Regions from separate parts of the Paeniglutamicibacter sp. ZC-3 genome, predicted to be linked through region 2. Evidence: riboswitches for the same ligand, from Rfam matches in the RefSeq annotation. Region 2 holds a riboswitch; each other region holds the start of a gene.
What was found. Region 2 has a riboswitch for S-adenosylmethionine ahead of OIU93_RS02620 (hypothetical protein). Riboswitches for the same ligand answer to the same signal wherever they lie in the genome.
Positions count from the first base shown of each region.

Region 1: another riboswitch for S-adenosylmethionine. It lies ahead of OIU93_RS09440 (ABC transporter ATP-binding protein); the one in region 2 lies ahead of OIU93_RS02620 (hypothetical protein).
Region 3: another riboswitch for S-adenosylmethionine. It lies ahead of OIU93_RS01790 (methylenetetrahydrofolate reductase); the one in region 2 lies ahead of OIU93_RS02620 (hypothetical protein).

Region 1 covers NZ_JAOYTG010000007.1:15,934-23,408, forward strand. Annotated here, with positions in the region: gene OIU93_RS09420 (class I SAM-dependent methyltransferase) at 1-115, shown strand, start outside; gene acs (acetate--CoA ligase) at 120-2,096, opposite strand; gene OIU93_RS09430 (ABC transporter permease) at 2,222-3,052, opposite strand; gene OIU93_RS09435 (aliphatic sulfonate ABC transporter substrate-binding protein) at 3,052-4,080, opposite strand; gene OIU93_RS09440 (ABC transporter ATP-binding protein) at 4,167-4,979, opposite strand; SAM riboswitch class I at 4,984-5,074, opposite strand; SAM riboswitch class I at 5,498-5,595, shown strand; gene OIU93_RS09445 (acyl-CoA dehydrogenase family protein) at 5,602-6,939, shown strand; gene OIU93_RS09450 (LLM class flavin-dependent oxidoreductase) at 7,022-7,475, shown strand, end outside.
Region 2 covers NZ_JAOYTG010000001.1:581,730-589,204, forward strand. Annotated here, with positions in the region: gene OIU93_RS02600 (VanZ family protein) at 1-516, shown strand, start outside; gene OIU93_RS02605 (cupin domain-containing protein) at 597-1,172, opposite strand; gene OIU93_RS02610 (sodium:solute symporter) at 1,333-2,859, shown strand; gene OIU93_RS02615 (DinB family protein) at 2,987-3,565, shown strand; SAM riboswitch class IV at 3,578-3,689, shown strand; gene OIU93_RS02620 (hypothetical protein) at 3,708-3,980, shown strand; gene OIU93_RS02625 (VIT1/CCC1 transporter family protein) at 4,221-5,324, shown strand; gene OIU93_RS02630 (DUF222 domain-containing protein) at 5,520-6,926, shown strand; gene OIU93_RS02635 (ROK family protein) at 7,029-7,475, opposite strand, start outside.
Region 3 covers NZ_JAOYTG010000001.1:400,720-408,194, forward strand. Annotated here, with positions in the region: gene OIU93_RS01780 (O-acetylhomoserine aminocarboxypropyltransferase/cysteine synthase family protein) at 1-1,146, opposite strand, end outside; gene metE (5-methyltetrahydropteroyltriglutamate--homocysteine S-methyltransferase) at 1,243-3,600, opposite strand; gene OIU93_RS01790 (methylenetetrahydrofolate reductase) at 3,655-4,581, opposite strand; SAM riboswitch class I at 4,685-4,801, opposite strand; gene OIU93_RS01795 (ABC transporter permease subunit) at 5,188-6,975, opposite strand; gene OIU93_RS01800 (ABC transporter substrate-binding protein) at 6,975-7,475, opposite strand, start outside.

The DNA.
Region 1 (7,475 bases), on a different contig from region 2:
CATTGCCAGGATCCGATCCGGCACCGAGCTCTTCGACGAAGTCAGGGCCAGCGGTCTTGGATCCGTCACGCTGGCCCGTCGCGGGGCGATGGCGTACGTGGAGATTTCGCGGTAGCCGGTTAGGCGTCGCAGATCTCCTTGATCTGTGCGATGCACGGCTCGTTCTGCAGGCTGGTGGTGTCGCCCAGGGCGCTGCGCTCAAAGAGCTGGGTCAGCAGCCTGCGCATGATCTTGCCCGAGCGGGTCTTGGGCACATCGGGAACGAAGACGATCTCGCGCGGCTTGGCGATGGGACCGATCTGGGTTGCCACGTGGTTGCGAAGCTCCGCAATGAGGGCCTGTTGCTTTGCCAGCGCTTCGCCGGCCAGGTCCGTTCCCACCAAGGACTTGTCGAACGGCACCACGAACGCGGTGGCCGCGTGGCCGGTCTTGGCATCGCTGGTCGGGCAAACCCCGGCCTCGACGACTGCCGGGTGCGTGACTAGTGCCGATTCGATTTCGATGGTGGAAAGCCGGTGCCCGGAAATGTTGATGACATCGTCCGTGCGGCCCAGGATCCAGATGTCCCCGTCCTCATCGAAGCGCGCCCCGTCACCGGCCAGGAACCAGCCCTGCTGCGCGTACTTCTCCCAGTAGGAGGTGTAGTAGCGCTCGGGGTTGCCCCAGACGGTGCGGGCCATGGACGGCCCGGTCTTGGTCAGCACGATGTAGCCCTGCAGGTTCTTCTCCACTGTTTGCGCCGCATCGTCGACGATGTCCACGGCTACGCCGGGCAGCGCGCGGGTGCCGCAGCCGGGTTTGAACGCGGTGTCGTCCTGGCGCGGGGAGAGGATCGTGGCACCGGTCTCGGACTGCCACCAGGTGTCGACCATGGGGATGCCGGCGGCGGTGTCGCGTCCGACTTGGCTGCGCAGCCAGCGCCACGCCTCGGGGTTCACGGCTTCGCCGACGGTTCCTGCCAACCGGATCGAGGACAGGTCGTAGTCCTCGGGGATTCCCTCGGGGAACCAGCCCATCAGCGAGCGCACCAACGTGGGCGCGGTGTAGTAGCTGGTCACGCCGTAGCGGGCGATGATTTCGAAGTGGCGGCCCGGGTGCGGGGCATTGGGCACGCCCTCGTAGATGACCTGGGTGACGCCGTTGGACAGCGGTCCGTAGATCTCATAGGTGTGCGCGGTGACCCAGGCCAGGTCGGCGGTGCACCAGTGGACGTCGTTCTCGCGCTTGGCCGGATCCGGGTTCGAGAAGAGGAACTCGTGGCTCCACGAGGCCTGGGTCAGGTAGCCGCCGGTGGTGTGGACCAGGCCCTTGGGCTGGCCGGTGGTGCCGGAGGTGTACATGATGAACAAGGGCGTTTCGGCGTCGAAGGCCTCGGGGGTGTGTTCGGTGCTCGCGGTGTCGACCGCCTCGTGCCACCACACGTCCCTGCCCTGCACCCAGTTGATGTCGGTGTGCCCGGTGCGGTTGATGACCAGGACGTGCTCGATCGAGTTTTCGCCGGAAACGGCCTCGTCGGCGTGCGCCTTGACCGGGACCGATGTGCCGCGGCGGAACTGGCCGTCGGTGGTGACCAGGAGCTTGGCGGCGGTGTCCTCGACGCGGAACTTCAGGGCTTCGGCGGAGAAGCCGCCGAAGACCAGCGAGTGCACTGCGCCGATGCGCGCGCAGGCCAGGGTGATGACGATGGTTTCCACCAACACCGGCAGGTAGATGACCACGCGGTCGCCCTTGGTGATGCCCAAGGCGACCAGCGCATTGGCGGCCTGGGAAACACGGTCCTGCAGGTCCTTGTACGTGACGGTGGTGGTGTCGCCGGGCTCGCCCTCGAAGTGCAGGGCCACCTTGTCGCCGCGACCGGCTTCCACATGGCGGTCCACGCAGTTGTAGGCGGCGTTGAGCTTGCCGCCCTCGAACCAGCGCAACTCGGGTCCACGCCGCGTCTCCGGGTCCACGCCGGTGCTGCTGTGGACGGTGTGCCATTGGTCGGACCAGCTCAGGCGCCGCGCCGCGGCGTCCCAGAAGGCCAGGCGTTCGGCTTCGTTCCAGGTGGCCTCGTTGGCGATGCCGGGGGCGGTCGTGTTCAGGGTTTCAGTCATTGTCTTCTCCATCGGTCCTGGCGCTGGCACTCCACCGCATATGTGGTTGCTGCGCCGTCACGGAGCCGGTTCTCTTGGCCGCTCGGGATGCTTTTCTTCGGTGGTTCTTGGGCAGGTTTGCCGGGTCAGGCCCAGCGTTTGATGGCCCAGCGTTCGGCCAAGCCCACCAACGCGTCGGTGGTCTTGCCCAGCACGGCCAGCAGTATGATGGCGAGGATCAGTCGATCGATGCGGCCGTTGTTTTGAGAATCAAGCAGCAGGAACCCCAGGCCCATGGAGGATGCGATTAATTCGGCGGCCACCAGGAAAAGCCAGGCTTGGGCCAGGGCCAGCCGGAGGCCGGAAAATATTGCCGGAACCACCGCGGGAAGCTGGATGGTCGTCAACAGCTTGACGCCCTTGAGTCCGAAAGCGCGGCCGGCCTCGATCAAGTTCTTGTCCACGTGGCGCAGGGCCAGGTACACGGTGGTGAATACGGGGAAGAACGCACCAATGACAATCAGGGTGACCTTTGAGTCCTCACCGATCTTCATCCACAGGATCAACAGCGGGACCCAGGCCAGGGATGGCACCGCGCGAAATGCCCCGATGGTCGGCGCCAGCAAAGCGTCGGCTATGCGCGACAAGCCGACCAAGGCGCCGATGGCCAGGCCCAGCACCGCGCCGATGGCAAAGCCGACCAGGACGCGCTGGGTTGAGATGCCAATGTGGTTGCCCAGTTCTCCGCGACCGAGAAGATCCACCGCGGCGGAAAACACCGAGGCCGGCGACGGCAACTGAGCCGGGGTGACCCACCCGAACGAGGTCGCACCCTGCCACAGGGCGAGAATGAACAGCGGCACCAACGTGCCCAGGCCGATGCGGCCCAGCCGGGATGCCAGCAGTGGGCCCCCGGGCATGGACGCGCCGTTGCCGTTGGTCGATTCGCTGGTGTCCAGGGACAGGTCAGCGGACATTAGGAGGCCTTGACCTTGGATGAATCGGCCTTCTTGGCGAACGAGTCGTCAATCAGGGTGCTGAGTGCGGCATCTACGGCGGCCTGGTCCGTGACGTCGTGGGTTTGAACGAAGATCGGCCCGACGACGGTGAGGACGTCGATCAGCTTTTCACCGGGTACCGCCGAAACATCGAGGTTGGAACGCTCGAGGATCACCTTTTCGGCAACCGGCGTTTCCAGCCCGGCCACGTCGGCCAGGATGGTCGCGGTTTCCTGCTGGTTGTCCGCAGCCCACTCACGGGCCTTTTCGTAGGAATCCACCACGGCCTGTGCGACTTCCGGGGAATCCTTGAGGAAGGATTCGGTCGCATTCAGCGCGCCGTAGGTGTTGAAGTCCAGGTTGCGGTAGATCAGCGTGGCGCCGTTTTCCTCGGCGCCGGCCATGATCGGGTCCAGTCCACTCCAGGCGTCCACGGAGCCATTTTCCAAGGCAGCGCGCCCATCGGCGTGCTGGAGGTTTTCCACCGTCACGTCGTCGGGACCAAGCCCTGCCTGTTCCAGGGCCTGCAGCAAGAAGAAGTAAGGATCGGTTCCCTTGGTGGCAGCCACGGATTTGCCCTTCAGGTCGGAGACCTCCTTGATGGGGGAGTCCTTGGCGACCACAAGGGCAGCCCACTCGGGCTGCGAGTAGATGTCGATGGTCTTGATCGGTGAACCATTGGAGCGGGCCAGCAGGGCGGCGGAGCCCGCGGTCGATCCCACGTCGATGGCGCCCGCGCGGAGCGCTTCGTTGGCCTTGTTGGAACCGGCCGACTGCACCCAGTTCACGGTGACGCCCTGGTCCTTCAGCGATGCTTCCAGCCAGCCCTTTTCCTTGAGCACCAAGCTCAACGGGTTGTAGGTGGCGAAGTCGATGTTGAGCGTCGTGGCTTCGTTGGCGCTGGCGCCGCCGGAGCCTTCGCCGGCGCAACCGGTCAGCAGTGCGGTGGCAGTTGCCAGCGCGGTGGTGGCGATGAGCGCGCGACGCGAGAAGAATTTGCGGTTCATAAGTGGTTTCCTTGAGTGTTCGACCGCACGCCAGTGCGGCGCTGGTTCTAAGAAGCGAGTGGAGTGGAAGTGATTGGGGGCCGGTGCTAGTGGCGGTGCGCGTCAACGCCGAGCGACGCCAGCAGCGAGCTGCGCATTCGGGCCAGGGCTTCATCGCTGCGGTGGCGCGGACGTGCGCCGGGGACCGTGAGGACCTGGGTGACGGTGGCGGAGGTGGCGCCGTTCGGGCGACCCAACACCACGATGCGGTCGGCCAACTGGAGCGCCTCGTCGACGTCGTGGGTGACCAGCAAGACGGTCGTCGGGTAGGCGCCGTGGATGTCCAGCAGCAGGTCCTGCATTTTCAGGCGTGTAAGTGCATCCAGCGCGCCGAATGGTTCATCCAGCAGCAGGACTCCGGGGCGTCGGGCCAGTGCCCGTGCAAGCGAGGTGCGCTGGGCCATGCCGCCGGAAATTTCCCGCGGCCGTAAGGTGCTGTGGGCATCCAACTCGACGAGTTCCAGGAGTTCGGCTACGCGGGTGGCGCCAATGGAACGGTCCGTACCCTGGGGAAGCCCCAAAGCCACGTTCTTTTCAACGGATTGCCACGGCAGCAAGCGCGGTTCCTGGAAAGCCACGGCGCATCGGGCGTCCAGGCCGTTGACGGCGGTGCCGTCGATCAGGACCTGGCCCGTGGAGGGTCGGTCCAGTCCGGAGACCGAGCGAAGCAACGTGGACTTGCCGCAACCGCTAGGGCCAAGGATTGCCACGACTTCGCCGCCCGCGATCTCGAGGTCGACATCACCCAACACTTTGCGACCGTCGAAGCTGCGTCCAACGCCTTTGAACGTCACGCGAAGCGCCGGGTTGGAGCCGCGTGCCGGTAGGGAAAGCGTGGGGTGGTCAAGCGTGGAAGTCATGTTCTCTCCATCGTTCCTGGCGGTAGCACCGGCCTCGGTCGAGGTGGTTGCTGCGGCGTCATGGAGCCAGATCTCTCGGCCGCTCGGGATGGGTTGTTACCTTCATCAAAGTCGATCCGGCGTCATGGAGGCAAGCCGGCCGTAATGTGACGAAACGTTCGACAAGCCGGAAAGAATCGGCAATCCATCGAATGAAATTTGATGAAATAGGGAATTTTCATCTTCTTTCCACGAGCGCCAAAGTGCCGGCGGGGGACCGCCCTCCCGGCCCGCGTATCACGCGTCCAGCCGCGTGAACCCGCTGTCGGGCGGGCCGGCTGAACCTGGGGCCCCGGGTCGCCTGACCTCCGCGCCAAGGCTGGTGTCTCGTCGAAGAAATGGTTGTCGGATCGGCGTTGGGTCGCTACTGAGCCGATGCCGCGGCGGGCCAGGAAGCCCGCTGTGCCCTGTGACGCACGTGCCATTTGTGACGAACCGGGTTGTCTCCGCTTCGCCGGGGCGTGTAGAAATATGTCCAACAACCATCCAGAGCGGCCGAGAGATCTGGCTCCATGACGCCGCAGCAACCCCTTCCCCTTAATTGGGCGGTAGGTGCTCACGCCAGGACCGATGGAGAGAATTCATGGCTATCGATTCATTTGCACTAGCGCACGCCGTCGAGGCGGACCCGAACATCTTTGGCGCCGTCAACCTCGACGCATTCACCGGCGACACCCCCGCCCGACACCTGCTCAAACTCACGCCGGGCGTTCCACTGAACGGTCACTATGACGAGTTGGCTGCGATTTTCCGCCCGGTCTTCGCCAAGATCGCGGTCGGGGCCGGCGAGCGCGATGCCAACCGGACTCTCCCCTTTGAACCTGTCGGTTGGCTGAACCGGGTGCGATTCGGGGCATTGCGCATCCCGGTGGCAGCAGGTGGCTATGGGGCAAGCGTGTCCGACTTGTTCCGCCTCTTGATCGAACTCGCCGAGGCGGATTCACAGGTGGCGCACCTGTGGCGCTCACACATCGGCTTCGTCGAATCCGTGCTGTTGCTTGAGGACGATGCCTTGCGGCACCGTTGGATCGAGCGCATTGTTGCCGGCCAGATCGTCGGCAACGCCTACACCGAGCGCGGCGGGAACCGGTTGGGCACGCTCAACACGACCATTGCCAAGCAGGGCGAACGCTGGATCCTCAATGGCGAGAAATACTATTGCACCGGCACGATCTACGCCGATTGGGTCGCCGTCGCCGTGGCGCATCCGGCCCGCGCCGGCCGCCAGATCGCGGTGGTCTCCACGCAGCATTCCGGGGTCAAGATCTTTGACGACTGGGACGGATTCGGGCAGCAACTCACCGGCACCGGCTCGACCACGTTCGAGAACGTCCCGGTGGACACGATCCTGCCCGACGAACAGCAGGTCAACGACCCGGAATCCGCCATCTTCCAGCTGGTGCTCCTGGGGGTCCAAGCCGGAATCACGCGCGCGGTTCTCAATGACGTGCGCTCGTCGGTCCAGGCCCGCACTCGAAGCTTCAGCACCGGAACGGGCGTTCCGGTGCGCGAGGAACCCCAGGTGCTCCAATTGGTCGGCGAGATCTCGGGCACCGCGTTCGCCGTCGACTCCATCGTCCTGGCCGCCGTGGCGGAGATCGAGATCGCGCTTGCCGATGCCTCGCTGAGCCCGGCAGAGCGGTTTGCGGTGTGTGAACTCGCCGCGGATCGGGCGCAAGCCGTGGTCCAGCCGCTGGTTCTCTCGGCGGCGACCAAGCTTTTTGACGGACTGGGCGCCTCGGCAACCGCCAAGGGCTGCAACCTGGACCGGCACTGGCGCAACGCGCGCACCGTTGCCACCCACAACCCGGCGATCTACAAGGCGCGCATCATCGGCGACTACGAGGTCAATGGAACGGCACCCCAGCAGCTCAACGCCATCGGCGACGTGGGTGCAATACCGGCAACCGGCCTCCCCTAAAACCGCCAACCGCCACCGAACCAATGACTTGATCCGCGCACCATCGGATCCGCAAACTCCCACCACCTCGCGAAGGACAAACATGAGCCAGACACCCGCCCCCCGCCACATCCGTTTCAACGCCTTCGACATGAACTGCGTGGGGCACCAGTCCCCGGGTCTGTGGAAGCACCCCAAGGACCAGTCCGCCCGCTATAAGGACCTGTCCTACTGGACCGACCTGGCCAAGACCCTGGAAAAGGGCAAGTTCGACGGCATCTTCATCGCCGACGTGCTGGGCACCTACGACGTCTTCGGCGGCTCCAACGAGGTACCGCTGCGCGCCGGCACCCAGGTCCCGGTCAACGACCCCTTCATGCTGGTTTCGGCCATGGCCTCGGTGACCGAGAACCTCGGCTTCGGCGTCACCGCCGGGACGTCCTACGAGCACCCCTACCCCTTCGCCCGCCGCCTGGCGACCCTCGACCACCTGACCAAGGGCCGCGTCGGGTGGAATGTCGTGACCGGCTACCTGCCCTCCGCCGCACGGAACATGG
Region 2 (7,475 bases):
AAGCTCGAAGTCCCGTACCTCGGCGGGGGCGTGCTTCGCAAGCTCAAGCTGGTCCCGTTCGCTCCCGGTTCAGGGTTCGGGGCGAGCGCACCTTTCGAAGTTGTCGCGAACATCCTGCTCTTCGTGCCCTTCGGCCTCTACCTTGGCCTGCTCGCACCGTCGCGGCAGTGGTGGAAGGCCGCGGGCGCGGTCGCCGGGGCGAGCGCGGCGCTGGAGGTCATCCAGTACGTCCTGGCCCTTGGGAGCTCGGATGCCACCGACCTTGTCGTCAACACCGCCGGTGGACTGGCCGGGATCGGCCTGCTCGACCTGGCACGGCACCGGCTTCAGGCGAGGACGACCGCGGTCATGACACGGATCTGCACGATCGGGACCGTGTTCGCCCTGCTTTTGACCGGGGTCTTCGTGGCCTCTCCCCTGCGCTACGCGCCGCCGCGGGACGCCGCGGCCCTCTCCATGCACTCAGTACCCGCACAGCTGGCAGGGAACACGGCGAAGGACAATGTCCCCGGCTAAGCCCGAACACAAGCGGCCAGCGGACGGTGGCGGCTGGAGGTCTTTTCCGCGGGTTTCGTCCACGGGTTGGGCAACGGGTCCTAACGCGACGCGGCGGGGACCAGCGTCCAGGTGACGATGGCTTCCTCGCCCGTTGGATTCTTCCAGCTGTGCGGCTCGCGCCCCGGGAAAGTCACGGTGTCCCCCGCGTCGAGGTCAAGGCGCTCGTTGGCGAAAATCAGCACAAAGCGCCCGGAGAGGACATGGAGCACCTCCACCTCGCAATCCACCGAGTAGAGCTCCTTTTCACCCTCGCCGTGCGGGGCAATGACGGCGCGAATCACCTGCAGGCGCCGCTCCGAACGCGCCGTCACCAACCTTTCGACAATTCCTTCGCCTCCCAGTGAGATGCGCGGGGCCTCGGCAAGCCTGACCACGTGGGTGTCCGGCTGGGTGAAAAGCTCCCCGACCTCCAGGGACAGTACCTGGCAAAGGGTCACCAGCGATGCCACCGAGGGGCTGGTCAAATCGCGCTCCACCCGGGAGAGAAAACCCTTGGTCAAGCCCGTGGATTCGGCGATCTGGTCAATGGTCAGACGCTGGGCATGACGCGCCGCCCGGATCCGCGAGCCGATGGCGAGGGCAGCACTGCTGGGCTCAACGGGCAGGGCTTTCATCGGCGCGGGTCTCCAGGTGGGCTCGAGGGAAATATTGCGTTCATACAGCTTAGGTGCAATTGACGTGTGCGACACCTCACATTAGCCTGTAGAACAACAAAAGTTTACCCCTAGGCATCCCAGAATTGCACCCCAGTTCATTCCCAGCAAAGGCTCCCCCATGGAATTCATCAATGGCACGATCGTTGCCGTCTATTTGGCGGCTATGCTCATCTTCGGCTGGTGGGGAAAATCGCGCACCAAGAACAGCAGCGACTACCTCGTGGCCGGCAGGCGGCTCGGCCCGTTCCTGTACACCGGCACGATGGCGGCGGTCGTCCTGGGCGGGGCCTCCACCGTCGGCGGCGTCGGCCTGGGCTACAAGTTCGGGATCTCCGGCATGTGGCTGGTCGTGGCCATCGGCGCCGGCGTCATCCTGCTCTCGCTGCTCTTCGCACCCACCCTGCAGCGCCTGAAGATCTTCACCGTCTCGCAGATGCTCACCCTGCGCTACGGCAGCAAGTCGGCAACCAACACCTCGGGCATCGTCATGCTCGCCTACACACTGATGCTCTGCGCAACCTCCACCAGCGCCTATGCGACGATCTTCGTGGTCCTGTTCGGCTGGGAGCGCTGGCTGGCCATCGCCATCGGCGGGGTCATCGTGGTCATCTACTCCACCATTGGCGGCATGTGGTCGATCACCCTGGCCGACCAGGTCCAGTTCGTCATCAAGACCGTGGGCATCTTCTTCCTGATGCTGCCCTTCGCACTGAACGCAGCCGGCGGCATGTCAGGGATCCGCGAACGCGTCGGGGCGGAGTTCTTCAGCTTCACCGGCATCGGCGTCCAGACGATCATCACCTACTTCGTGGTCTACACCCTGGGCCTGCTCATCGGCCAGGACATCTGGCAGCGCGTGTTCACCGCCAAGACCCCGAAGGTGGCCCGCTGGGGCGGCACCACCGCCGGCATCTACTGCGTGCTCTACGGGGCAGCCGGCGCCATCATCGGCATGGCCGCCAAGGTCGCCTTGCCGGAGATCATCGGCGCTGACACCAACAAGGACGTGGTCTACGCGGAGGTCGCCACTCAGCTGCTGCCCGTCGCCGTCGGCGGACTGGTGCTGGCGGCCGCTGTGGCAGCCATGATGTCCACTGCCTCCGGCGCGCTGATTGCCGCTGCCACAGTGGCCCGCACCGACGTCACCCCGTTCGTGGCCAGCTGGTTCGGCAGGCACGTGAAGGTGAACACCAACGAAAACCCGGAGCACGACGTGCGTGCCAACCGCATCTGGGTGCTGCTGCTGGGCATTGTCTCGATCGTGCTGGCCATCATGGTCTCCGACGTGGTCGCGGCACTGACCATTGCCTACGACATCCTGGTGGGCGGCCTGCTGGTGGCCATCATCGGCGGGCTGGTCTGGAAGCGCGGGAACGGGCTGGGGGCCGCCGCCTCGATGGCTGCCGGAACCATTGTCACCTTGGGCACCATGATCGTCCTGGAAATCCAGGCCGAACAGCGCTTTGACGGCATCTACGCGAACGAGCCAATCTACTTCGGATTGATTGCCTCGGCACTGACCTTCATCGTGGTCTCCCTGATCACGCGCCCCACCTCCGCGGCGGTCATCACCCGCTGGAACGCCCGGGTCGCCGGCCATGCCGACGCCGAGGGCGCGGAACTCAACGAGATCGCCGGCCGCTAGCACCGGATTCACGGCACGGACCGCATCCCGAAGGGAGCCCGTCTCCGCGCACTGCGCGCGAAGACGGGCTCCTTCCTTTCGCCGCAGCCCTTCCCCGGCGGGCCCCGTCGCTCCTAGGCTGGGCCGCATGGACAATCTCAAGGACCACCTCACCACGTACCTGGACAGCACGCGCGAAGCCATGCTCTGGAAGGTCGAGGGCCTCAGCGAGCAGGAAATGACCCGCCCCATGGTCGGGACGGGCACCAACATCCTGGGCCTGATCCAGCATCTGGCCACCGTCGAGTACGGCTACTTCGTCGAATGCCTCGGGTTCACGGTCGAGGATGAACGCCACGACGCGCTGATGGCCGATCCGGAAGTCAGCGCCGACATGTGGGTGCCCGCCGATGTCCCCTGCTCCGAGATCCTCGATTTCTACCGCCGCGCCATCGCCGCAGCAAACCACAACATCGCAGCCCTCCCCCTGGATGCACCGGCCACGGTTTCCTGGTGGGTGCCGGAGAAACGCGACACCACGCTCGGACGCCTGCTGCTGCACATGAACGTGGAGACCGCACGCCATGCGGGCCATGCCGACATCGTGCGGGAGCTCATCGACGGTTCCACCGGGATGCGCCGGGACAACACCAACATTCCTCCCTACGACCCCGCTGCCTGGACGCAATTGCACGCAAATATCTTGCGGGCCTCCGAATCACGGTAAAGTGGACCACAGCTTCACGAGACGCGTCGGCAAGCTCCGACTCAGACGCGCACCAACCCCAGGTTCATGGGTGGTTCGGATGAAGAAGCGGTCGCGGACCACTTGGCCCCGGCAAGAGCTCACGAAAGGCTTTCGCCCCCACATGGCACCTTCCATCCCCGTTTTGCCCCTGCTCGATGTCCACCGTGCGGTCGTCGAGCTGCGCCTTGCCGGATCCTGGCACAGCTACCACGTTGCGGACGCACCTTCGCTGGCCGCGGCCCTGGCCAATGCCGTCGGCTCGCCGCGCTTCGACGCCCACGCGAGGGAGCTGTCGGTGCGCATCCCCCGGGCCGGAAAGCCCGCCGGACAGGCGTTGTTTTTTAGTCTCAACGAATTTTCACTTGTCCTGCCAACGGCTACACTCGTGGGTTGAAGGGGAGTAGTTCCCAGACCCGCCGGCACGGCGGGACAGCGGTGCGTCGACATACTGGTTACAGCGTTGTAACCCGGCAATCCACCCGGGGCCACGGGCAATCCAGCCCGGCCCGGGCGAACGAGACCTTCGGTCCACACATTGGTGGCCCGAGGCTCAACGTACCCAAAAAGAAATCCTGCTGGGCCTCTCCATCGCATGGCCTCCCGAGGCCGTGAACGCCCACATGAGGATGAGAGCATGACGCAACAAGCGCCGACCCCCACTCACGCGCAGATCAAGCGCTGGCGCCAGTACCTGGCCGACGAAATCGCCGAGGGCGCGGTCTACCGCGAACTGGCCAACAAGCGCCAGGGTGAGGAACGCGCAGTCCTGCTGGGACTGGCAGCCGCCGAAACCCGACACGAGGAACACTGGCGCTCGCTGCTGGGCGAGAACGCCGACAAGCGCACCCGGCCCTCGATCCGGCGCACCATGCTCCGCTTCCTGGCCCGGCACTTCGGCTCGGTCTTCGTCCTGGCCCTGGCCCAGCGCGCCGAGGGCAACTCCCCCTATGCCGCAGACACCGATGCCAGTCGCCAGATGGCCGCCGACGAACTCGTCCACGAGGAGGTCGTGCGCGGCCTGGCCACCCGCGGCCGCAACCGGCTTTCAGGCAACTTCCGGGCGGCGGTCTTCGGAGCCAACGACGGCCTGGTGTCCAACCTGGCCTTGGTCATGGGCATCGGCGCCACGGGCGTGGCAACCTCCTTCGTGCTCTTCTCCGGCATTGCCGGGCTGCTGGCCGGGGCCCTGTCGATGGCCGCGGGCGAATACGTCTCGGTGCGTTCCCAGCGCGAGCTGCTCTCGGCTTCCAAGCCCACGGAGGTGACCCTGGCCGCGGCGCCGGACCTCGATCTGGATGCCAACGAGCTGGTTTTGGTCTACAAGGCCCGAGGCATGAGCGACGAGGACGCAGCACACCGGGCCGCCGAACGCATGGGCATCTACTCCTGCGACTGCAACCCCTCCACGTCGCTCCGGTCCGAGCTCACGGTTGCCGCCGATAGCCGGGAACACGAGGAAATCGGCTCCGCCATGGGTGCGGCTTCCGCGTCCTTCTGCTTCTTTGCCTCCGGGGCAGTCATCCCGATCCTTCCGTTCATTTTCGGCATGGAAGGCACCCCCGCGATCCTGCTCTCCGCCGTGCTGGTGGGCATCGCCCTGCTGGCGACCGGGGGCGTGGTCGGATTGCTTTCCGGCGCTTCCCCGGCCAAGCGCGGACTGCGGCAGCTGGCCATCGGCTTGGGCGCCGCCGCGGTCACCTACGTCCTCGGACTGCTCTTCGGCAGCTCCGTGGCTTAGCGGCACCACTGCAGGGACACCGGCACGTGCCGCCACTTTCATGGATCGGGGATCCGGCGGCACTCTTTCCTCGCTGTGCCCGAACGGGATGGCACTCGCCGGGAACGCAGTCGCCCACGATCCTTACTAGAACACATTTTCTAATATTCATGAAAATATCTTCCAATTGTCGGTGACTGGTTCTAAAATTGAAGTATGGCAACGACGTCATCGAGCGGTACCCCTTCTGACGGCACCACCGGTGGTGCCGTCAGGGACCTGGGCTACGATGCGCTATTGCACGACGGGGCGGACATGGACGCACTGGTTGCCGAACACTTGGCCCGCACCGGCACCGACGGGATCCTGTCCCTGGCCGCCGCGGTGAACGGAGCCCCGGTACTGACAGGAACCCATGAGGCGGTGACCGCCGTCGGCGCACTGGAAACCTTGAAATGCGCCGCCACGGCGAAGCAGGCCGACCACAGCGTCGCCTACCAGGATTCCTTGGTCGCCGATCGACAGCGCGCCGGGGTCAGGGAGAAAAACCCCGCATGGGGCTCAAGCGGGGACGTAGCCCTGATGCTGCATTTGTCCCCGAAAAGCGGAACCAAACGCACGAACGACTTCCGGATACTTGCCGAAGACCTGCCACACTGCCACCAGGGGCTGCGCCGCGGCATCATGACTTGGGACCAGGCGCACGTGGTAATCAGCGGCACCCGGAGCCTCAAGATCGAAAACCGGAGAATGATCGACGAGCTGCTGTGGGAGGACACCCACACCTGCTTCGAGGCCGGAACTGCGTCGCTGCGTGAGCTGGTCAACTACTGGGCCCTCGTCCTTGAACCTGAAACCGCCGAACAAGAGGAAGAAGACGCCACCGAGAAGCGGTATGTCAGCGGCTACCAAGTGAACGAAAACACCGTGCGGATCGTCGGTGACTTCCCGCTGGACCAGGGCGTTCCCATCCTGCAGGTCCTCAACCGCGAAATGGAACGCCCCCGGGAGCCCGGGGACGACCGCACCAACGCCCAGGTCGCGGCAGACACCGTCTTCGAGGCGATCACCGACACCAAGGCCACCGGCTCCAGGCCGGTGGAGCTGTTGCTGATGATGGACCCGGAAAGCCTCACCGGTGCCAGTGATGAACCGGCACTGATCCCGGGCCACGGATACATCAGCGCCACCAGGGCCCGGTCACTGGTGGCCGGCGACCCAGAGCACCCACTGAACACCTGGTACCGGCGCCTCTATGCAGCCCCGGACACCGGCAAATTGGTCGCGATGGATTCGGCCGCCCGCAGCTTCGCCGGAAACCTCAAGCGCTTCATCACCCTCCGCGACCAACGCTGCCGCACCCCTCACTGCAACGGCCGCATCGAGGAACTCGACCACGTCGTGCAGGTTCGCCGCAACGGGAAGACCACCGAGATCAATGGTTCTGGCCGCTGTCGAACATGCAACCGGACCAAGGAAGCGCCCGGATGGCACGAGGAGCCTCTGCCCGGACGAGGCCGCCATTCCTTCAAAATCACCACCCCGAGCGGCCACAGCTACACCTCCACGGCCCCGCCACCGCGGCCCGGCACCGGCAGTCGCCGGCCACCCCAGCGGATTTAGCCGCCCGCCGCCACGGGCGGGAAATCCACACCCAACGCCACCGGGGATGCAGCCACGCATCCCCGGCACACCCATGAGGCCAGGGCTGCCCGAGTCCAAGAATCAGTCGGCGAGCGCGGTGCGGGCCAGGTCTGCGGCACCCACCAGTCCGGCATCCGGGCCTAGCTCCGCACGGGCTACCTGTGCAAAGGGCCGGTATCCGCGCCCGCTGAGATTTTCGCGATAAGTCGCCTCTGCGGTTTCCACCAGCAACGGAACCGCGGCGCCCAGCCCGCCACCAATGACGAAGATTCCCGGGTCCAATACGGCGGCCAGGTTCGCTATCCCCCGGCCCAGCCATTGGCCTGCCTCGATGAGCAATTCGCGGCATGCCGGATCCCCGGCGGCGGCAAGCGACGTGACAATTTCCCCTGTCACCAGGTGGGGATCGTTCCCGACGGCTTCGCGCAGCGCATGGGCCACCGGCGAATGGACCGCCATGAGGCTGCGCCCCTCGCGGGCCAGCGCATTGCCCGACGCGTATTGTTCCCAGCATCCCCGGTTCCCGCA
Region 3 (7,475 bases), 180 kb from region 2:
GGCCGCCGGGTGAACCACCAGGGAGCGGGTGTCACCGATGTTCGCGGCCAGGGCGAAAAGGCGAAGCGAATCGACCAGCCGCGGCACTGCAGCGGGATCCTTGAGGTCGAAGGAGAACACGCAGCCGGTGCCCCGGGGGAAATCGCGGGCAGCCAGCGCGTGGTCGGGATGGGTGTGTTCCGATGGGTGGTGGACCGTGGCCACTGCCGGGTGCGCGGCCAGCGCCCGGGTCAGGGCCAGCACGTTGTCCTGGGCCTTGGCCACGCGCAGGGAAAGCGTCTCGATGCCGGTGAGGATCGCGGCGGCGGAGGCAGCAGGGAGTGTGGGTCCCAGATCGTGCAGGAACTTCGAGCGCAGCAGCATCAGGTAGGCCTTGGACCCGTAGCGGTCCAAGAGCGAGTCCCCGTAGTAGCGCGCCCGCGGCGCGGCAATCTGCGGCCAGCGCGTCGCATCCGAGAAATCGAAGGTGCCCGCGTCAATGACCAATCCCCCAAGAACCGATCCGTGACCCGCCAGCGCCTTGGTGGCTGAGTGCACCACCACGTCCGCCCCGAAATCGATGGGGCGGTAGGCGGCCGGGGTGGCCAGGGTGTTGTCCACGACCACCGGCACGCCCGCGGCGTGGGCCACCTCGGTGATGGCGCGCAGGTCCACCAGGGTGATCAGCGGGTTGGAGACGGACTCCAGCAGGAAGCCCCGGGTCTTTTCCGTGATGGCCGCGGCCCAGGCCGCGGGGTCGGCAGGGTCCACAAAGCTCACGCTCACGCCGAAGTCGGCGAAGGTGTCCGTGAGCAGGTCCACGGTGCCGCCGTAGAGCTTGTTGGAGGCCACCAGGTGGCCCGGGCCCTGCAGCAGCGCCAGCAGGGAGATCGCGACGGCAGACTGCCCGGTGGCGGTGGCAATGGCGCCGATCCCGCCCTCGAGGGCGGCTGCACGTTCCTCCAGCACCGCGACGGTCGGGTTGCCGGTGCGCGAATACGTGTAGCCCGGTTCCCTGAGCGCGAAGAGCTTGGCGGCAGTGGCGTAGTCGGGGAACTGGTAGGCGGCGGAGTTGTAGATCGGCACGGTCATGGGGCGGTGCGGGGCGGACGGGGCGTACCCGGAGTGGATTTCGGTGGTGGCGTTGCGCCAGGTGCTGGAGGCCATGATCGTGCCTTTCGGGCCGAAGGTAAGTCGAAGCGTGGTCGGTGAGGGAGGCACGGGGGCGGCACCCGTGATGGATGCCGCCCACGCGCGGCGGTGCTAGACGGTGGCACCCAGGGTGGCGCGGGCGGCGACCGCGGCTTCCACCAGGTTGGCCAGCGAGGCCTCGGTTTCCGCATAGCCGCGGGTCTTCAGGCCGCAGTCGGGATTGATCCACAGCGCCTTGGCATCCAGGGAGGCCAGCGCGATGTCGATGAGCTCGGCGACCTCGGCGGTGGAGGGCACGCGCGGGGAGTGGATGTCGTACACGCCCGGGCCGATGCCGCGGGAGTAGCCGAACTCGGTCAAATCCGCTGTGACCTCCATGCGGGAGCGGGCTGCCTCGATCGAGGTGACGTCCGCATCCAGGGCGTCGATGGCCTCAATGATCTCGCCGAACTCCGAGTAGCACAGGTGGGTGTGGATCTGGGTGGCATCGGTGGCCCCGGAGGTCGCCAGGCGGAAGGAGTCAACGCTCCAGCCCAGGTACTTGGCCTGGTCGGTGGCGCGCAGCGGCAGCAGTTCGCGCAGGGCCGGCTCGTCGACCTGGATGATGCCGATGCCCGCGGCCTGCAGGTCGGCGATCTCATCCCTCAGGGCCAGGGCCACCTGGTTGGCGGAGGTGGCCAGCGGCTGGTCGTCGCGGATGAAGCTCCAGGCCAGGATGGTCACCGGACCGGTGAGCATGCCCTTGAGCGGCTTGTTGGTCAGCGAGGCGGCGTAGGAAATCCACGGGACGGTGAAGGCTGCCGGACGGGAGACATCCCCCCAGAGGATCGAGGGACGGGTGGCCCGGGATCCGTAGGACTGCACCCAGCCGTTCTCGGTCTCGGTGAAGCCGTCGAAGTTCTCGGCGAAGTACTGGACCATGTCGTTGCGCTCGGCCTCGCCGTGCACCAGCACGTCCAGGCCCAGGCGTTCCTGAAGCTGCACGACACGCTCGATCTCGGCCTTGAGGAAGACGTCGTAGGCGGCGTCGTCGATGGTGCCGGCCTTGTGCGCGGCGCGGGCGGTGCGGACCTCGGAAGTCTGCGGGAACGAGCCGATGGTGGTGGTCGGCAGCGGCGGCAGCTCCAAGGCGCTTTCCTGGGCGGCTTTGCGGGTCTCGGCGACGGAACGGGAGAAATCGGCGGTGGTGAGGTTGGCCAGGCGCTCGCGCACCGAGGCCACGGTGGTCCCGGCGAATCCGGCGCGGTGCGCGATGGCCGATTCGGCGGCCGAGAGCTGGGCGGCGATCGCGGACTCGCCCTCGGCCAGGCCCTTGGCCAGGGTGATGACCTCGGCGACCTTCTGGTTGGCGAAGGCAAGCCAAGTGGGCAGGTGGGCCGGCAGGTTCGCTTCCTGGGCCACATCGTGCGGAACGTGTTGCAGCGAGGTGGCGGTGCCCACGGCCAGGGTGCCGCCTGCCTTTTCGACCTCGGCGCGCAGCGCGGCGAGCGTGCCCAGCGAGGCCGCCAGGTCGTTGCGCCAGATGTTGCGCGAGTCCACGATGCCCGCGACCAGGGTTGAGCCGGCCAGATCGCCCAGGAATTCGGCGGTGGGGACGGCACCGCGGACCAGGTCGGCGTGTACTGCATCGACACCGGCGCGGGCCAACAAGCCCTGCGTGGCGCCCGGGCGGGTGATGTCCCCGGCGGTGCCGTAGCCCAGGCTCACGAACAGTGCGGGACGCTCGGTGGCGGCGGCCAGCTTGGAGTAGACGGTCTCGGCGAGCGCGCCGGGGACGGCCAGGGCGGCGCCGCGGTCGGTGACCAGGGCCGGCTCGTCCAGCTGCGCCCACGGTGCGCCGGCGGCGGCCAGGGCGGCAAGGATCTCGCCGTAGGCGTTGACCACTTCGTCAATGCGCGAGAGCGGGTCGAAGCCGGCGGGAGCGCCGTCCTCTGCCTTGGCCAGCAGCAGGTAGCTGATCGGGCCGACCAGGGTGGGGCGGATGGTGTTGCCATTGGCCGCATGTGCCGCGAAGGACTCGAGAAGGACGGCGGCGTTGGCCTTGATCGGGGTGGCTTCGCCGATTTCCGGGACCAGGTAGTGGTAGTTGGTGTCGAACCACTTGGTCATTTCCAAAGGCGCACGGGATTCGTCGCCGCGGGCCAGCACGAAGGAGCCTGCGGTGTCGATGGCGCCGTGCTCGCCTGCCAGGTCCGCGAAGCGGGTGGGCAGGGCCGAGAGGGCGACGGTGGCGTCGAGCACCTGGTCGTAGTAGGCGAAGTCGCCGGGCAGCGAGGCGTCATCGGGCTTGAGCCCGAGACCGGTGAGCTTGGCCAGGTTGGCGTTCTGCAGTTGGCGGGCCGCGGCGTGCAGCGTCGCCTCGTCGGTGCGTGAGGCCCAGTGCGCTTCGAGGGCCTTCTTGAGCTCGCGGTTGGGTCCGATGCGCGGGTAGCCGAGGATGGATGCTGCCGGGAAGGATGGCTTCGTCATGATGGTTCTCCTGTTGTTCTGGCGTGGTGGAAAGTGGTGGAAAGGTGGGTGGGTCTAGACGGCGGCGCGGGTGGCCCAGGTGTTGCTGGCCTGCGCGCGGGTCCGCGGCAATTCGAGCTGCTCGATGACATCGAGGGAGCCGCGATGGTCGTTGAAGGTGTACAGGTGCACGCCCGGTGCTCCGTCGTCGAAGGCCCTCCGGGCCAGGGTGACGGCGGCGTCCACACCGATGCGGTGGCGCTCGGAATCCGAGCCGGCGGTTTCCAGCGCGTGGGCCAGGATCGGGTCCGGGGCAATCCCGGCCATCGAGGCCAGCCGGTTCAGGCGCCTGACCGAGTTCAGCGGGATGACGCCGGGGATGATCGGGATGGTGACCCCAGCGCGGCGGGCCGAATCCACGAGGTTGGTGTACTCATTGGCACGGAAGTAGACCTGGGTGATGGCGTAGTTGGCCCCGGAGCGCTCCTTGGCCAGCAACACCTCCACATCGTGTTCGAAGGATGGGGATTCGGGGTGCCGGATCGGGTAGGCGGCGACACCCACCCCCAGTCTTCCTCCGGCCAGGGCGGCCGAGTGGTCGGTCTCAACCTCGCGGATCAGCTCGATCAGGTAGCGGGCGAAGGGGAATTCGCCGCGCCAGTCCTCGGGGTCCGTCGGCAGGTCCCCGCGCAGCGCCAGCACCCCGCGGACCCCGAGGGAAACGAAGTGGCGGATCAGGTTCTGCAGGGATTCGCGGCTCTCCCCCACACAGGTCAGATGGGCCAGCGGGCGCAGGCGGGTGTTCTGGATCAAGTGCTCGATCAGTTCAAGGGACGCGTTCCGGCGTGCCGGGGACCCCGAATAGGTCACCGACACGTAGTCGGGATCCGTCGCCTCCAGGGCCCGGATGCTGTTGAAGATTCCCTCGGCGGCGTCGCGGTTCGCCGGAGGGTACAACTCGTAGGACAGTGACGGCGGTGCGGCTGTCGTTCCAATACTCATGCATGTCTCCTCGTCGATTCGAGGGAGGCATCAGGGATCGCCACAAAAGCCCCAGGGATCCGTCACGGACGTCCTGCGGCGATGATGAGTGAACGCTGAAGCGGCTCCATCGCTTCTGGCAGTAGCACCCTCGCCGATGGAGTCCCAGGGAAGGGAATCCATCGGATGATGGTTGCTGCGGCGTCAACGAGCCAGATCTCTCAGCCGCTCTTGATGGTTGATGTATTCATCTTGGAACAGGTTGGAGGGCACGTGCAAGGAGCGTGCCGGCACAGCCGTCACGAAGGGCAAAATCACTTCATGTGTCCATACGGCGTCATTTTCGCTGGTCTGCCGCGGTCACATTGTTACGGCCGTCCATTCGCGTTTTTCGGTGTATCGTCGGGGATTCCCGGCTCCGGCATGACGCCGCGGGACTTCCGTGAAGCCAATGTGACGCGAAGGAGTGGCGTGCTCGCGACCGGTTTCCGGTGCCGGGATTCGAGGGTGGGGGAATGGTTTTCACCCGTGGTGCCACGGTCTTGACGGACTGCCGGGGCGGAGTTGCGACCCCACCGCGATGACCCTGATCCCTTTTTCGTGAAGCCGCTCCCCCTGCGCAGGGGGTTACTCGCCGGACGAGGCAGTACTTTTGTGCCCTTCGCGGATCGGGGCATCGTTCCCGGGGTTGCCCTGGCGGCGAGTCCAGTTCAGGCCGGAGAACGACACCGCCAGGACAGAGGTAAGCACCAGGGCGGCGGCGGGAGCGGCGACCGTCCACGGCGCCCTTTCAACGTAGTTGATTCCCTCGGCCAGGATGAGCCCCCACTCGGGGGTGGGCTGCCGGGGCCCCAGCCCCAGGAATCCCAGCGAGGCCAGCGCCAGCGCGATCCCGGGAATCCGCAGCATGGCGTGCCTGAACACCGGACCAAGAATCGCCGGCAGGACATACCTGAACAGGATCCGAGCCGGGCCCACGCCCAGCACCGGGAGGATCTTCACGAACGGCCGGGCCCGCGCTTCCTGTCCCAGGGCCGCCGCGTGCGCCGCCAGCGGTGCCCAGCCCACCAATGCGACCGCGATCGCGGCGCCGAGCAGCGACGGGCCGGTGACCACCGCGACCATCAGGCCCACCAGGATCGGCGGGGCGGCGTTGGCGACCTCCACCGGACCGGTTGCCGCATGCGGAAACAGCCCGATGACCAGCCCCAGGACCAGGCAAACCAGCACCACCAGCAGGGAAGTCCCCAAGGTCGCCAGCGCACCATGCCCCACCCTGGCCAATAGGTCGCGTCCGCTGGCATCGGCTCCGAAGGGCAGGGCCAGGCTCGGGGCAGCCAGCCTCGCGTGCTCGGACGCGAACGGGTCGCGCAACAGTCCGGCTACGACCAAAAGCACCAGCGCCGAGGCCACCACCAGCGGCAGGAGCATCTCCCGCCGGCGGGTTAAGCGCATGGTCTCCGGCGCCGGAACCGTACCGGAGCGAAGTGCCCTGCCCAGCAACAGCAGGCGCACCGCAGCGCAGGCCGAACCCACGATGACGGCCAGCAGCAACAGCGCCAGCACCCCGGCTTGCAGCGCCGGAATGTCCTGGGCGCTGGCGGCGCCCAGGATGGCCCGGCCCAAACCGGGGATCGCGAAGACCTTTTCCACAGCCACTGCCCCGCCGGTCAACCCGATCAGGACCAGGCCGACTTGGCTGGTCACCGATGGCATGGCCCGGCGCAGCACGGCCGCGGTGAGCTGGCCGCGGCGCGCCCCGGAGAGCCGCCAGGTCGCCACCCACTTCTCCGCGAAGGCGGCGCTGATGGCTTCGGAGGCCAGGCGCCCGATCAGCCCGCCGGCGGGCAACCCGAGCGAAAGCGCCGGCAGCACCGCGTGGTGCAGCCCCTGCCAGCCGTAGGGCGGGAACCACCCTAGCAAGACGGCCCCGACAATCAGCAGCATGGCGGCCAACAGGAATTCCGGCAGCGCCGTGATTCCCGCCGCAACGGCCCCGGATCCGCTGCCCGGCTTTCCGGCCAGACCGCGCGCCACCGCAGGGACGCACAGCAGCACGGCCAGAACTGCCGCCACCGCCACCGCACATCCCATCAGGGTCAACGAGACGCCCAGGGCGGAGACAGTCCCGGGACCCACCGGGGTGTTGGTGATCCACGAGGTTCCCAGGTCGCCGTGGGCCACCCCGCCGGCCCAGGCCAGGAAGATCGCCACCGGGCCGCGGTCCAGGCCGAGCTCGTCGCGGATCATCGCCAGGGTTTCCGGTGTCGCTTCCCGATCCGCATAGCGGGCACGCAGGATCGTGTATTCGGGCTTGCTGCCCGATAGCCACGGCAGCAGGCCGATCACGACCGTCACCGCGGCAAGGGCCAGCAGGCGGGAAAGTGCGTTGATTGCCGGGGCCGTGCGCGCCATCAGTCGGCGATTTCCGTGCGGTTGGTGATCAGCGCACGTTCGCGGGGGTCGCGCTCAACATCGCGGACCCTGGCCGATTCGCCCTGGATAACGCGTTCGTGCAAAAGCGGCACTGCCGCGTCCTTGGAAAGGATCAGCGCCTCGGCGGCGGCAATGGCGGCCCGGCGTTCCCCGCCGGGTGCCACGGCCGCGGCCTTGGCCAGGGCCGCGTCGACCTCGGCATCGCAGAACTGCGAGATGTTGAACGATCCCTCGCAGGAGAAATCGCTGTACATGTAGGCCACAGGGTCCCCGGAATCCAGGACGGTGGCGCGGGAGAGGATGAATGCGTCGAACTTCCCGTCCAGGGCGTCGGCCTCGATGTGCTGGTATTCGCGCACATCCTGCTCCACGACGAAACCGGCGGCCTCGAGCTGCTGTTCCAGCGCGACGGCAACCTCAGGTAGTTCCGCCCGGTCGGTGAAGGTGCCCAGCGTGATCTTGGTTCCCTTCACGACTGC